4 regions of the Exiguobacterium sp. s95 genome follow, and region 4 is predicted to be linked to each of the others. Evidence: riboswitches for the same ligand, from Rfam matches in the RefSeq annotation. Region 4 holds a riboswitch; each other region holds the start of a gene.
The links. Region 4 has a riboswitch for S-adenosylmethionine ahead of metK (methionine adenosyltransferase). Riboswitches for the same ligand answer to the same signal wherever they lie in the genome.
Positions count from the first base shown of each region.

Region 1: linked by a shared signal. The riboswitch ahead of ribD (bifunctional diaminohydroxyphosphoribosylaminopyrimidine deaminase/5-amino-6-(5-phosphoribosylamino)uracil reductase RibD) and the one ahead of metK (methionine adenosyltransferase) in region 4 are both predicted to bind S-adenosylmethionine.
Region 2: linked by a shared signal. The riboswitch ahead of KNP99_RS09650 (Na+/H+ antiporter NhaC family protein) and the one ahead of metK (methionine adenosyltransferase) in region 4 are both predicted to bind S-adenosylmethionine.
Region 3: linked by a shared signal. The riboswitch ahead of msrA (peptide-methionine (S)-S-oxide reductase MsrA) and the one ahead of metK (methionine adenosyltransferase) in region 4 are both predicted to bind S-adenosylmethionine.

Region 1 is NZ_JACSMM010000009.1:64,673-68,401, forward strand. Features, by position in the region: gene KNP99_RS12935 (thymidine kinase) at 1-514, shown strand, start outside; gene KNP99_RS12940 (alpha/beta hydrolase) at 698-1,456, opposite strand; SAM riboswitch class I at 1,517-1,619, opposite strand; SAM riboswitch class I at 1,835-1,939, shown strand; FMN riboswitch at 2,091-2,235, shown strand; gene ribD (bifunctional diaminohydroxyphosphoribosylaminopyrimidine deaminase/5-amino-6-(5-phosphoribosylamino)uracil reductase RibD) at 2,394-3,440, shown strand; gene ribE (riboflavin synthase) at 3,425-3,729, shown strand, end outside.
Region 2 is NZ_JACSMM010000004.1:184,489-188,217, forward strand. Features, by position in the region: gene KNP99_RS09640 (aldo/keto reductase) at 1-150, opposite strand, end outside; gene KNP99_RS09645 (hypothetical protein) at 309-509, shown strand; gene KNP99_RS09650 (Na+/H+ antiporter NhaC family protein) at 552-1,859, opposite strand; SAM riboswitch class I at 1,940-2,043, opposite strand; gene KNP99_RS09655 (metal ABC transporter solute-binding protein, Zn/Mn family) at 2,123-3,091, opposite strand; gene KNP99_RS09660 (alpha/beta hydrolase fold domain-containing protein) at 3,261-3,729, shown strand, end outside.
Region 3 is NZ_JACSMM010000005.1:109,017-112,745, reverse strand. Features, by position in the region: partial or broken gene KNP99_RS10380 (C40 family peptidase) at 1-36, shown strand, start outside; gene KNP99_RS10375 (putative quinol monooxygenase) at 92-385, opposite strand; gene KNP99_RS10370 (M20 metallopeptidase family protein) at 474-1,646, shown strand; SAM riboswitch class I at 1,717-1,823, shown strand; gene msrA (peptide-methionine (S)-S-oxide reductase MsrA) at 1,931-2,461, shown strand; gene KNP99_RS10360 (DMT family transporter) at 2,861-3,340, opposite strand; gene KNP99_RS10355 (Crp/Fnr family transcriptional regulator) at 3,353-3,729, opposite strand, start outside.
Region 4 is NZ_JACSMM010000002.1:238,129-241,857, forward strand. Features, by position in the region: gene pckA (phosphoenolpyruvate carboxykinase (ATP)) at 22-1,590, opposite strand; SAM riboswitch class I at 1,823-1,949, shown strand; gene metK (methionine adenosyltransferase) at 2,078-3,286, shown strand; gene KNP99_RS05905 (GNAT family N-acetyltransferase) at 3,428-3,729, shown strand, end outside.

The DNA.
Region 1 (3,729 bases), on a different contig from region 4:
GAAGTTGCCGGTCCAAGTGTTTAAACCGGCAATCGACGACCGTTATCATGAAGAACATGTCGTCTCGCACGTCGGCAACTCTGTCATCGCGGTACCGATGGCGACGAGCCGTGACGTGTACGCGGCAGTCGCACAAGAGACACAAGTGGTCGCGATTGACGAAGTTCAGTTCTTTGATGATGAAATCGTCGATGTCATCGAGGCCCTCGCGCAGGACGGAAAACGTGTCATCTGTGCCGGACTCGATCAAGACTTCCGGGCGGAACCATTCGGTAAGATGCCGGAACTTCTCGCACGGGCAGAGTTCGTCACGAAACTGCAGGCGATCTGCCTGTCGTGCGGTGACCCGGCATCGCGGACGCAACGTTTAATCGACGGTCGACCTGCCAACTACAATGATCCAATCATTTTAGTCGGCGCGTCAGAGTCGTATGAGCCGCGTTGTCGCCACTGCCATGAAGTGCCGGGGAAATCGCAAGCCCTGCAACAATGGAAGAAACAGCAACAGAACTGATGAAGTAAACGAAGGACTGATTCATCAGTCAGGACCACATCAATCAAATGGCCGATACTCCCATCGTTTCAAGGGAGCATCGGCCATTTTTTTTGCGCATTCATATTGTTCTGGACGGCTTAGTCGATGCTTGAAACACGCATCGAAACAGTCTTCATCCCTTGCTTTTGCGCAGGAAAGACATCAACCGGTGTGGGTCAAACGACTATATTGGTGTACAAAGTGTGTTGCCTCGCGGACAATCGTTTCTTGATCATAATCGAGGGTCGCGACATGATAGGAGTCAAGCAGGCAATAGCTCCGTTTGTCCGTCGAACCGATGACTTGATAAAGGTAATCCGAACTTTCAGGCGGGACGACATGGTCTTCGGCAGAATATAAAATAAGTGTTGGAATCTCGATGGCTGGTAAGAGTGGACGTGTCTGGTCAATCAAGGTCAAAAGTTCCGATGCGCAGACGACAGGGACCTGGTCATAGATGATTTCAAACGCTTCACGTTTAATGTCTGGGGTACTTTCTTTTAAGTAGCGTGGACAGTCTTCAAAAGATAATGCTTCATAGGCAGGAATCGCTAACGCTGCATTGATCGTAATCAATCCGTCAGCAGGTAATCCTTCCGCGACGAGTGCAAGGGCAAGTGTCGCACCCATCGATTGTCCGGCGATGAAAATGGACGAACAATGATTGGTTAAGACGTCGAACCCTTGGCGGAGGCTTTGTTTCCAATCTTCAGCAGTCGACGCTTCGAAATCACGGATGCTCGTCCCGTGTCCGTCGAGACGCGGGGCATACACGGTAAACCCTTGGGCGGCAAACTGCTCTCCGACAGTACGGACGCTTTGAGGGGTTGCGTTAAAACCGTGAGACAGTAAAATACCGATTGGACCTCGTTCAATCAAAAAAGCTTCTGCGCCAAACAGGACGGGTGATGATGAATTCATAAAGGGTTCCTCCTTCTATTAAAAAACTCGTAGTGCTTTAGGCGCACTACGAGATTCTCGTAAGTATCATCCAAAGCATCGGCTTTGCTGGTCGGAGCACCTTGCATGTTGCAGGTTGCCGTGGGTTCGTAGAGCCAGATCTCTCGCCCACTCTTGATATATCGTATAGGAATTGTCGGAATAATCATTGTGAAGAGGATAGCATTGATTGAAATACGTTGTCAAGACGTCAAAAAGAAGTCGAAATTGATAAACTGGGTAATTTGGTTTAATTTTGAAAATATGGTTGACTTGAGAAGGGAATCCCCGTAGTGTAAGCATTAGATTCACGACATAAGAACGACTTGAAACATCACACATATGAACTTCATACCGTAGCACTTATCGAGAGAGGTGGAGGGACTGGCCCTACGAAACCTCGGCAACAGACTTCTTACGTCGTACTGTGCCAATTCCGTCAGACGTTTGTCTGAAAGATGAGCGGAGCGGATTCTGCCTTAGTGCAGATGGAAGAATCCTTTTCTTTTAAGAGAAGGGTTCTTTTTTTGATGTTTTCCTAAAAAAGAGAATGAAATACAATTCATTTTGTATTTTAGAATGACCTGTGCTAGTCTTGAGCTGTATAACTCAATAACCAGTTCTTCGGGGTAGGGTGAAAATCCCAACCGGCGGTGATGCGATTGATAAATCGATGAGCCCGCGACCTGCAGTGTACGCACTGTGGCTGACTTGGTGAGACTCCAGGGCCGACGGTAAAGTCCGGATGGGAGAAGGACGAAACAATGCGCTTGCTGCCATTTTCTGAAAAAATGTTTTCAGGGAAAGGTCTGTTTCTGTATGTGTAAAAACAGAAACGCGAGACGCTTATTTCGTCAATCCTTCAATCACGACGCCCCTTTTACAGGAGGCGTCTTTTTTATTGAAAGGAGCGGAAAAAATGGAAACATTCATGAGTTATGCGATGCAACTAGCACACATGTTAAACGGTCAAACGAGCCCGAATCCGAGTGTCGGCTGCGTCATCGTCAAACAGGGGCGGATTGTTGGTTTTGGGGCCCACCGTTATGCGGGAGGACCCCATGCCGAAGTCGAAGCGCTCCTCATGGCAGGTGAAGCAGCACGCGGAGCCGATCTCTACGTGACACTCGAACCGTGCAATCATCACGGCAAAACACCGCCGTGTACGGAAGCGATTCTAAAAGCCGGCATTGCGCGCGTCTTTGTCGCGACAAAGGACCGCCACGCGCTCGTCGCAGGAAGCGGTATCACACGTCTCCGTCAGGCGGGGATTGACGTCGAAGTCGGTCTACTAAAAGACGAGGCAGTGGCACTGTATGAACCATTTTGGACGGCGATTGAACGAAAACGTCCGCATGTCACAGTGAAAGTCGCCCAAACGATGAACGGGACGATTGCGACGGGTGAACAACGCTTTATCACTTCGGAAGCGGCACGTGCTGACGGACGGCAGTTACGCGGGATACACGACGCGATTCTCGTCGGAAGCGACACGGTGATCATCGATGACCCGGCACTGACGTTGCGCAGTTCGACCGGCATCGAACCGGTCCGTGTCATTGTCGATCGCCGCGGGCGCCTGACTGAAACATTCCAAGTCTTAAACGATGGCTTGAATCCGACGTACTGGCTGACGGAACAGCCACGAACAAGCGAACGGGCGAACGTGACGGTTTTCGTCGGGGCGTATGCGACACCGGACCAAATCCTCGAACTTTTATATGAACAAGGTATTCGCAGTCTGTTGATTGAAGGTGGTCCCACGATTCAATCCGCATTTTTAGAAGCGGACCTTGTCGACACGATCGAACTTTACCAGGCACCGTCCCTCTTCAGTGGGACAAAATCTCTGACAATGGCACAGGACATCGAAGACTGTTTTGATTTAGTGAAAATGAACCAAATCGGACAGGACGTCCATCTCCAGTATGTACGAAAGGAGAGGATGACATGTTTACCGGATTGATTGAAGAACTCGGCACAATAAAACGGAAAGTCCCCCGTCCGAACGGGCTGGCGCTCGAAATTGAAGCGACAGCAGTGCTTGACGGAACAAAGATTGGCGACAGCATTGCCGTTGATGGGATTTGTTTGACGGTGACGGCGATGACGAAGAGCGGATTCACGGCCGATGCCGTCCATGAGACGATCCGAGCGACGTCGCTGCAGACGTTACGGGTCGGAGCAGCCGTTCAACTCGAACGCGCGATGCCGGCGAATGGACGGTTCGGCGGTCACTTCGTCAGCGGTCATAT
Region 2 (3,729 bases), on a different contig from region 4:
TTTGTAGACGGCAGCCGTATCGATATGACGGTAACCGACGCGAAGTGCTTCTGCGACGGCAGCCGGTGCTTCCGTCTCTTCATCGACTTGCCAGACACCGAACCCAATCTGTGGAATCGTGATACCATTTGAAAGTTTTGCGTATTGCATGTATATACTCCTCCTTCAATGAAACTAGAATATGGATTTGCCTGTTCAGTTTAGCATGAACTTAGCGGAACATCTGTTTTGATGCTCATAAGCAGGGAATATAGACTGGGAAAGAGAAGAAAGTCTACTGATGCATAAACGAAGAGAGGTGTAATATCATGGTGAAATCGATTAAAAAAGTACCAAAAGGAGTCTGGACAAGCATCGCAGCACTATTAGGTGCTCAAGCCACGTTCCTCTTCCTTGGTGCCCGCAAGACAGGACGCAACCCATGGGTATGGGGTGGAGCAGGACTTGTTCAATTTCCGCTTCCGGCGATTGCCTATTTCATTTTGAATCGTCAAGAAAAACAGAAATAAAGTGAACCCCCGTCGCAGACGAAGCGACGGGGGTTGTTTGTTTTACGACATGTTGTTTTTCTGTGCGGCATCGCTCTTCCGGCGTGGGAAGCCGAAGAAGATTGCCAGTGATCCACAAACGAACAGTAAAAATGGATAGAACAAATAAGGAATCAGTTCGGGTGACGCCGTTTTCGTCAATTCAGCGGCAATCAAAAGTTGCGCTCCGTACGGGATGATTCCTTGAACACCACAGGAAAAGAGGTCGAGGATACTGGCTGACTTCTTCCGGTCGATGTCATACGTATCCGCGATTTCAGCAGCGAGCGGACCGGCGACAAGAATCGAAATCGTATTATTTGCTGTTGCGAGATTCGTTGCACTGACGAGGGCAGCCATACTGAACTCAGCTCCCCGGCGTTTCGAAATCTTTCGTGTCAGCGTTTCTTTGAGATAAGCAATTCCACCGTTATAGGTGATCAGGCTGACGAGTCCACCCATCAGCAACGTCAAGATTGAGATTTCTGCCATCCCCATCAATCCGTCAGACATCGCGAGGACAAATCCACTTACTCCGAAACTACCGTCGATCATTCCGATGATGCCTGTCAATAACGTCCCGCCGAGTAAGACGAGAATGACGTTGACACCAAAGAGTGCGAGCGCGATGACGGAAAGATACGGAATCAGCTTATAAAATTCAAATGCTTTCGCTTCGACGACATCTCCGGAACCTGACACGAAAGCGAGTAAGATGACAGTGATGACGGCAGCAGGCAAGACGATTAAAAAGTTCGTTCTGAATTTATCACGCATGTTCGTTTTTTGTGTCCGGACAGCGGCGATTGTCGTATCTGAGATAAACGATAAGTTATCACCGAACATTGCTCCACCGACGACGGCAGCAGCGGCGAGTGCGACATTGACACCCGTCGCGTCATGAATCCCGAGTGCGATCGGTGCAAGGGCAGCGATTGTGCCGGTCGAAGTTCCCATCGCCATCGAGATGAAAGCGGCAATGATGAACAATCCACTCATTAAAAGAGACTGGGGTAGGAAACTGAGTGCAGCGTTGACGGTCGCATCAATGGCTCCGATTGCATTCGCTGTTCCAGAAAATGTGCCAGCGAGTAAAAAGATGAAGACCATGATCATGATGTCCGGATTTCCGGCACCGCGGGCAATCCGCTCGACGGTCTGGTTGATGTCTCCCTTAGATGTCGCAGCAGCAAAAATCAAGGCGATTAAAGCTGCAATCAAGATGGGGAATTTGTAAAAGTCGTTATAGAAGATTCCTGCACCGATGAATAATACAAGGAAAACGAACAAGGGGAACAACGCCCATTTGTTCGGCGTAACCGTTTCGTTCATGTGAATCACTCCATTTCTTCAGCATACAAAAAAAGACCCCTTCGCAAGAAAGAAGGAGGTCTTTACTGAAAAAGACGCTCTTCTTATCTCTCAAGCCATAGCTTGCTGGATTTGGCACAGTACGAATCAATCGTCCGCTGCCGAAACATCATTGGGCCAGTCCCTCCGTTTCTCGCGATAAAAAGAAGTCATTTAGTTGTTTAGTCGTTGTTTAAAACACGTTTATTACCCTAACGTATCTTTTAATGCTTGTCAACTGTACCTTACTGCAGTGCTTGTTTGAGCGTCGTCACGTTTTCGTTCATCAAATCAAAGTACGATTGATCTTGTTGATCTTTTGCGACGGACTCGAGGTTATGAATCGTAATCGATTCGGCACCGATTTCTTTTTGGATGACACGGGCGACCTTTGGCGACACCGTCTCTTCGAAGGCGATATAGTTTAAGTCATGCATCTCTGCTTCCTTGACGATGGCAGCCAGCTGTTTTTGGGACGGTTCGTCAGACGGTGAAATACCGGCAATCGGCAGTTGCGTGAAACCGTAACGTTCCGCCAAGTACCCGTATGCGGCATGCGTGACGAGAAGCTCCTTTTTCGAACCGGAGTCAACAGCTTTTTGTAAATTTTGGTCGAGTTCATCTGCTTGTTTGTTAAAGAGTGCGAGGTTTTTATCAAACGTTTCCTTCCGGTCAGGTGCTTCCTTTGCTAACGCGGTCGTAATCGAGTCAGCCATTTTCTTGGCGTTGTTCGGGTCGAGCCAAACATGCGGATCGTATTGTCCATGATCGTGCGACTCTTCTTCAGCCTCGTGATCATCATGGTCATCGTGTGCGTCTTCTTCGTGCGTATGAAGCGAAGCGGAAGCTTCGAGTAAGTCGATATTTTTACTTGTCTCGACAAAACGAATGGAATTACCGGCTAAACTTTCCTTAATCTTTTCAGAGTACGGCTCAAGGGTTGTGCCGGTAAGTAAAAATAGATCGCCTTTCGCAATCGTCGTCAGTTGCTTCGGAGTCGGCTCATACGAATGCGGGTCGGCGCCAGGGGGAACGATTAATTCGACCTGGACGTCCTTTCCGCCGATTTCTTTGGCGATGGCTGCCGTGGCGAACGTCGACGTATAAATTTGCAATTTACCGTCTTCGTCTGAATTTGAAGTCGATGAGCCGCATGCGGCGAGCAGACTGGCAGTTACTGTCGCGATGGTTAACGCTGGAATGATTTTTTTCATATATGAACCCTCCAAGATAATTAAAACGTAATTGTTCCGATTTGGACTTTCTAACTATATCCGACGGAAATTAAAGCGTCAAGTCGGAATGTTGTGAAGTTCTAGTTCAAAATAAATCGGGTAAGAGAAGAGTAGAAGTGAAATCGGAATGAGCCTTGGAGGTGATGAGGTGAAACGTGAAACAGCATGGTTGATGGGTGGCGCCGCTATTTTGACGACGGCTGCTGCTGGTGCGAGTATTTGGAATAATTATGGAGCCTTACTCAGATGGACGGAGCCGGTCTTGCCGCTTACCGAAAAGCAATTAGCACCACGAAATCTTTTATACAAGACGGTCAATCAGCAGGACTTGACGTTAGATATTTATTATCCGCCGGGAGAAGGGCCGTTTCCGGTCGCGATTTATGCTCATGGCGGCGCATTCGTTCGTGGAAACCGTGATGATGTGTTTAGTTTTGCTCCAATCATCGACCGGTTTTTAGAACTCGGGATTGCCGTTTGCAGCATCGACTATCGTTTATTTGAGGATGGCAGCTACTTTCCGGACAACCTGGAAGATGTTCGAGATGCCTTATGTTTTTTAAATCAACAAGCGGATGAATTACGCATCGCGCGCGGTCGGATGCTTTTATGGGGTG
Region 3 (3,729 bases), on a different contig from region 4:
TGGCGTGAGCACTTCCTCGGTTTCAAATCAATGTAATGATTAAAAAAACGGACCTTCCCTAACCCGGGAGGTCCGCTTCTTTTAGCTAACATTAAAATGTCATTTCCGCATATTTCGTAACTTGGCGATCGATTAAGTACAATTCGATTTGTTCGCGATACGCTTTATAGTGGTCTGACGCAATATGCGCTTCTAACGCTTCTTCATCTTGATAGACTTCATACAGCATGAACTGATGTTCATCTTCAATCGATTGATGTAAGCTATAACGCAAGCACCCCGGCTCGTTTTGTGAAGCTTTGTAGACCGTACTTAAAATCGGAAAGACTTGATCGGCTAAACCTGCTTTGACTGTGATGACCGCGTTGACAATCATTTCTCCCATGACTTGTTTTCCTCCTCATCATTCATTACTCCTATCTGTACCCGTTTTATAGAAAGTCATACCTCAAAAACCTGAAAGGATGATTATGATGCAACAGCAACTCTTCACTCAACTCGATCAACTCGAACAACAAATCATTGAAAGACGTCGTGATCTGCACCGTCACCCGGAACTCTCTTTTCAAGAAGTGCGGACACCAAACGCCATCGCCTCATTTTATGATGAGCTTGGTCTCCCTTACCGCAGGAACGTCGGTGGTAGCGGGATCGTCGCGACCCTCAAAGGAAAACATCCTGGAAAGACCATCGCCATTCGGGCCGATTTCGATGCCCTGCCACTGCAGGAGGAAACGGATCTCGCCTTCCGTTCGATTCATCCGGGTGTCATGCATGCGTGTGGACATGACGGACATACGGCGATTGCACTCGGTCTTGCCTCGGCCTTTACAGCACTGCAAGAAGACCTTCACGGAACAATCGTATTCATTCATCAACACGGGGAAGAAGTCTTCCCGGGTGGTGCCATTCAAATGATTGAAGACGGCTGTCTTGACGGGGTCGATGCAATTTTCGGTACGCATCTCGAAAATGACTTACCTGTCGGAACAATTGGCTATCACGCAGGACATACGCTGTGCGCCATAGATGAATTCGAAATCGTCGTCCACGGACAGGGTGGTCATGCGCAAGCCCCTCATAAAACACAAGATGCACTCGTCGCCGGGGCACAACTCGTCTGTAATCTCCAACACCTCGTCAGTCGGCGCGTTGATCCGTTTTCACCTGCCATCATCGCAATCGGTTCATTCCACGCCGGAACGGCTCCGAACATCGTTACTGGTGAGGCACGGATTGTCGGAGAAATTCGAACATTTGACGAAGCGCTGCGTCACCAGTTACGACAGCAGGTCGATTTGGTTGCCCGGACGACGTGTGCCGGAATCGGTGCGAGCTATTCCATCGACTTTACGACGGGTTATCCTTCCCTTTGGAATCATCCGGTAGAAACAAATCTCGTTAAAGAAGCGACGGCTTTCTTAGGTGAGGCATCTGTCAAAGAACTCAAACCGATGATGGCAGCCGATGATTTCGCCTATTATTTAGAGCGTATCCCAGGAAGCTACTTCTTTACGGGGTCCGCCAAAACGGATGGGAGTACGATTTATCCGCAACATCACCCGAAATATGAAATCGATGAACAGGCATTGCTCATCGGCGCAAAAGCCTTAGGTGCAACCGTCCTGCATGCTTTAGAATCTTAAGGATTGACTTTGTCGTTTTAGAGATGCTATTATCACATCAATGATAACGAATTTAATCAACTTCATATAACACTTATCAAGAGTGGACTGAGAGATCTGGATCGATGACGTCCCAGCAACCTGCCTTCAGTGGCAAGGTGCTACGACCAGCAAAGCGCAAGCTTTGGTTGATAAAAAGCGACGACTCCTTTTGCAACCAAGCAAAGGAGTCGTTTTCGTTTTCTCGCTGTCAGAGCACGAATGATTATAGGGCGACTACCGCCAGCGGAAAGGACGAGATATAGATGGAAAAAGCAACATTCGCAGGAGGCTGTTTCTGGTGCATGGTGACACCATTCGAAGAACTGCCCGGTATTCACGGAATTGTTTCCGGTTATACAGGAGGACAAATCGAAAATCCGACATACGAACAAATAAAAACAGGCACGACCGGTCATTCGGAGGTCGTCGAGATTACATTTGATCCGGCGTTATTCTCATACGAGCGGTTACTCGAACTTTACTGGCCGCAAACGGATCCGACTGACGCCGGCGGACAGTTCCAGGACCGTGGGACACAATACGCACCTGCCATCTTTTATCATACGGAAGAACAGCGCCTTGCTGCGATTGCTTCACGTGACGCGCTTGCTGCGAGCAATCGCTTTAAGCAACCGATCGTCACACGAATCGAAGCGGCACAAGCCTTCTACCCAGCAGAAGACTATCATCAAAACTTCCACAAAAAGAATCCGGAGCACTACAAAAAAGACCGGAAAGCATCCGGTCGCGATGAATTCATCGATGTGGCTTGGAAAGAAGAAGTATCTGTCTAAACTAAAAAAAGCCCGCTCTTCGCGTGGGCTTTTTTGTTTGCAAATAAACGCTTATGAAGAGTGAGTATGCTATAACGAAAGACAATCAGTTTGCGCTTCCCTGTTTCGCCTCGTCTTCAAAGCGATTCGAGACAGATTGTGCTCTAACACTACTCTATGATTTTCTCTGCGGTACACCCTGAAAGCTTCGTTTTTCGTTGACTCCTACGGGAAAAAGCGCGTGAACACGCGCTGCCAAGAGGCTGGCAAGACCCTGCTCGTTGTCCGTGAGGTCAAGGAGCAACGGCTTGCGCCTCGCCCGAGGAAAGCAACGAAAAGAACGAATCTTTCATTCCACAACTACTGATTCGTCTTCGCGCTAAAAAATCGACTTTATACTGCCAGAGTTAACCGTAAGAATTACGATACCTTTTCCGACAACTCATCCGAAGATTCGATTTCTACGACTTGATATCGTTTCAACACAAAAATACCGGCTAGCATCACAAGCAATCCAGCGACTTGTCCGAGCGAAAGCTCAAGTTCCGGTAAACCGAACCAACCGAACAAGTCGACACATAATGCAAAACTCAGTTGCGAAATCAAGACGACCGAAATCGCAATCGATGGACCGAGCAACTGAATCCCGCGCATCACACAAAATACGACACCGACACCGACCAGACCACCGAATAAATAAAGCGGTTCGACCGTTTGAATGTTCGAGAATGTGCCACCCCGAAATACGAGTAGCGCAAACAGTGAACCGATGAACCCGACAAAAAAGACGAGGGTCGTCGTCGCCCATGCCCCGAACGCATGACTCATCCGTGCATTCAATACCGTCTGTAAACTAATCATCATTCCTGCCGTAATCGCACAAAACATACCTAGTCCCATGCTAGCCCCTCCTTATTCGTAACTATTTCCGTTCGCTTTTTCTTTAATCCGCTCTACATCTAAAATAATGATTTTCCCGCGTCGTCTCGCCAAGATTTCTTCTTCACAAAGTGTTGAGATGATACGGTTTAAATGACGGTAACTCGTCCCGAGCCAATCGGCGACGTCATGGAGATTCGACGTTCGCATCTCTTGATAAAACAGACTGTCGGAAACGTCCGAGGTAATCGATAACAGATATCCGGCAAATCGTTCTTCGACCGAATAGAGGACATGAAATGATGCTGATTTCGAGTCCGCGTACCACTTGGTCGTAATGACCCGCAGTAAAAATTGTAAAAAGGTGTTCGTCGTATTGTGCTCACGTAAGATCGCATACGGAATGCTGA
Region 4 (3,729 bases):
CTTTTAATTATCTTAATTTAATTAAACACGTGGCCCTGCTGATTTGATTTCAGTAGTTGCACTGTCGAACCGTGTGAAATTTTGTTTGAATTTAGTCGCCAAAGCCCGTGCTTGTTGTTCATACGCATCAGCATCCGACCAAACTTTGACAGGGTTGAGTAAGTCGCTTGGGACACCAGGGACTTCGAGCGGCATGTGTAGCCCGAAAATCGGATGCTCTTCCGTCGGGATATCAGCGAGTGTGCCGTTGACAGCTGCATTGACCATCGTCCGTGTATATGCAAGCTTCATCCGACTTCCCGTCCCATATGCGCCACCCGTCCAGCCTGTATTGACGAGGTAAACCGTGACACCGTGCCGGTCGATGAGCTCACCGAGCATCGTTGCATATTTTTCAGGAATGAGCGGTAAGAAGGGTGAACCGAAGCATGTCGAGAATGTCGCTTCCGGTTCTGTTACGCCACGCTCTGTCCCGGCTAACTTCGATGTATACCCGGATAAGAAGTGATACATCGCTTGCTCCTTCGTCAACTTACTGATTGGCGGCAGGACGCCGTAAGCATCAGCTGTTAAAAAGACAATCGTTTTCGGATGTCCGGCGCGTGATGGTACTGCAATATTATCAATCGCTGTAATCGGATAAGCGGCCCGTGTGTTTTCCGTTTTTGACGTATCATCATAGTCAGGAATTCGTGCATCATCGAGGACGACGTTTTCAAGGACAGTGCCAAACCGAATCGCATCAAAGATTTGTGGTTCTTTTTCGCGCGATAGGTTGACCGTTTTTGCGTAACAGCCACCTTCGATATTGAAGACGCCGTCGTTGGACCACCCGTGCTCATCGTCACCAATCAATTGACGACTGTCGTCAGCAGACAGTGTGGTCTTACCAGTACCGGATAATCCGAAGAATAAGGCGACGTCACCCTCATGACCGACGTTAGCCGAGCAATGCATCGATAAGACGTCTCGTTGAGGTAAAAGGTAGTTCATGACAGAGAAAATCGATTTTTTGATTTCGCCCGCATATTCTGTTCCACCGATTAAGACAATCCGATGTTCGAATGACATGGCGATGAACGTTTCGGAATTCGTTCCATCGACTTTCGGATCTGCTTTGAAGTGAGGCGCATAAATAACCGTGAAAGGCTCAAAAGCAGCTTCTGTCGGATATTCACGCAAAAATAGTTGTTTTGCAAACAAATTATGCCAAGCATATTGTGTCACGATCCGAACCGGAAGGGTAAAATGAGTGTCTGCACCAGCAGCAGCTTCTGTGTAGTAGAGCTGATCTGCTTCATTCATGTAGCGAAGAACTTTTTGTAAAAGTTGCTCGAAGTTGTCTGCTTCCATCGGTTGATTGACATGGCCCCAATCGATATGTGACTCGCATGACTGATCGCGAACAATGAACTTGTCTTTAGGTGAACGACCTGTAAATTTCCCCGTTTCTACAGACAGAGCGCCATTTTCAGCAAGAACCCCTTCTTCGTTACGAATTGCATGTTCGACTAGCTCAGCAACAGATAGTTGTTTGAACACATGCTCCTTCTTGAGTAGCTCTTCGATATTCAGGACCGTCATCGGCATCCTGACCCCACCTTTCCCCTACGTTGGTTTAGCTCTGACATTTAGTATGACACATTTATTATATATGACATACTAAAGGATGAGCAATCCTTTTTTAGCGCTGATTTCTATTTATTTGGAAACGCTTTCAGCATTAACAGTTTAACATCTCTTCGGGAAAGTTTCGACTAGAAATTAAAACGTAGCTTGACAGAGTGGTCACAACTTTATATCATGTAATTCGTAACGGATACTCTTATTCTGAGCAGGTGGAGGGAACAAGGCCCGAAGAAACCCGGCAACCGTCCTACATTAAGAATTCTATTAATGAAGGAAAAGGTGCTCTCCTGAAGCGAAGTAAACACTTCGAACGATAAGAGGGTAAAGGAAGAACGCACAACCTTTCCCTGACCATTTTTTGGACATGGAGAGGTTTTTTTCATTTTACCGTCCCACTCAACTAGGGGAAATGAGTACACCGTCAAATTCTTTTTTGGGAGGGTCAAACATGACAAACCTTAATCGCCGACTATTTACGTCGGAGTCAGTTACTGAAGGTCACCCGGATAAAATCTGTGACCAAATCTCGGATTCTATCTTAGATGCAATCCTCGCAGCCGATCCGAATGCTCGTGTCGCTGCTGAAACATCTGTCACGACAGGACTTGTCCTCGTCGCAGGTGAAATCACGACATCGACTTATGTCGATATCCCGAAAGTCGTTCGCGAAACAATTCGTGAGATTGGCTATACACGCGCTAAGTATGGTTTCGATGCAGACACTTGTGCTGTATTGACTTCAATCGATGAGCAATCAGCAGATATCGCTCTCGGTGTTGACCAAGCGCTTGAAGCACGCGAAGGTAACATGTCAGATGAAGAAATCGATGCAATCGGTGCAGGGGACCAAGGTCTCATGTTCGGTTATGCAACGAAAGAAACGCCTGAATTGATGCCACTTCCGATCTCACTTTCACACAAACTTGCTCGTCGTCTCGCAGAAGTCCGTAAAACTGGACAACTTGACTACCTCCGTCCGGATGGTAAGACGCAAGTAACTGTAGAATACAATGAGAACAACGAACCGGTTCGTGTCGATACAATCGTCATCTCAACACAACATGCAGAAGAAGTGACGCTTGAGCAAATCCAAGCAGACCTGAAAGAGCATGTCATCGCACCTGTGATTCCATCAGAATACATCGATGCGGAAACAAAGTTCTTCATTAACCCGACAGGTCGCTTCGTCATCGGTGGACCACAAGGTGATGCAGGATTAACTGGACGTAAAATCATCGTTGATACGTATGGTGGCTATGCCCGTCATGGCGGCGGCGCATTCTCTGGTAAAGATCCAACAAAAGTTGACCGTTCTGCAGCATATGCAGCACGTTACGTCGCGAAAAACCTCGTAGCTTCTGGTCTTGCAGATAAAGCAGAAGTTCAACTTGCGTATGCGATTGGTGTCGCGCACCCAGTATCGATTGCAGTTGATACGTTTGGAACAGGTAAACTTCCAGAAGCACAACTCGTCGAACTCGTTGCCGAAAATTTCGATCTTCGCCCAGCAGGGATCATCAAGATGCTTGATCTTCGCCGTCCGATTTATCGTCAGACAGCAGCTTATGGTCATTTCGGTCGTACAGATATCGAATTACCATGGGAGCAAACTGATAAAGCAGCAATTCTTGAAGAACAAGCGAAACGATTCGCTTAATTTTCAGTTCAGAAGCAGACTCGCACGAGTTTGTTTCTGAACTTTTTTTGTTTGTCTCGAATTTTGGAGGGAAACGAATGATTTTTCTAGAACAGGGTAAAAGAACATGTACCGGTAAACGGAAAAAAGGGGGAGTCCGATATGGAGATACGCGAAGCAATTCCTACTGATGCGGCACGCATTCATGATATTGCCATCACCTCTTGGATGGATACGTATGAAGAGATTTACTCGGAAAGCTCGAAAGCCCATTTCGTACAAGAGGCGTATCCGCAAGAAGAAGTCGTTCGAGCAATTCGGACGGCAGAGGAAGCGCGGGGAGAATATTTCAATGTCGCCATTATCGAGGAAGAAATCGTCGGTTTCATCCATGCAATCGATGTTGACGGCACGTGGGAAATCGTTCGCTTGTACGTACTACCGAAATATCAACAAAATGGGAT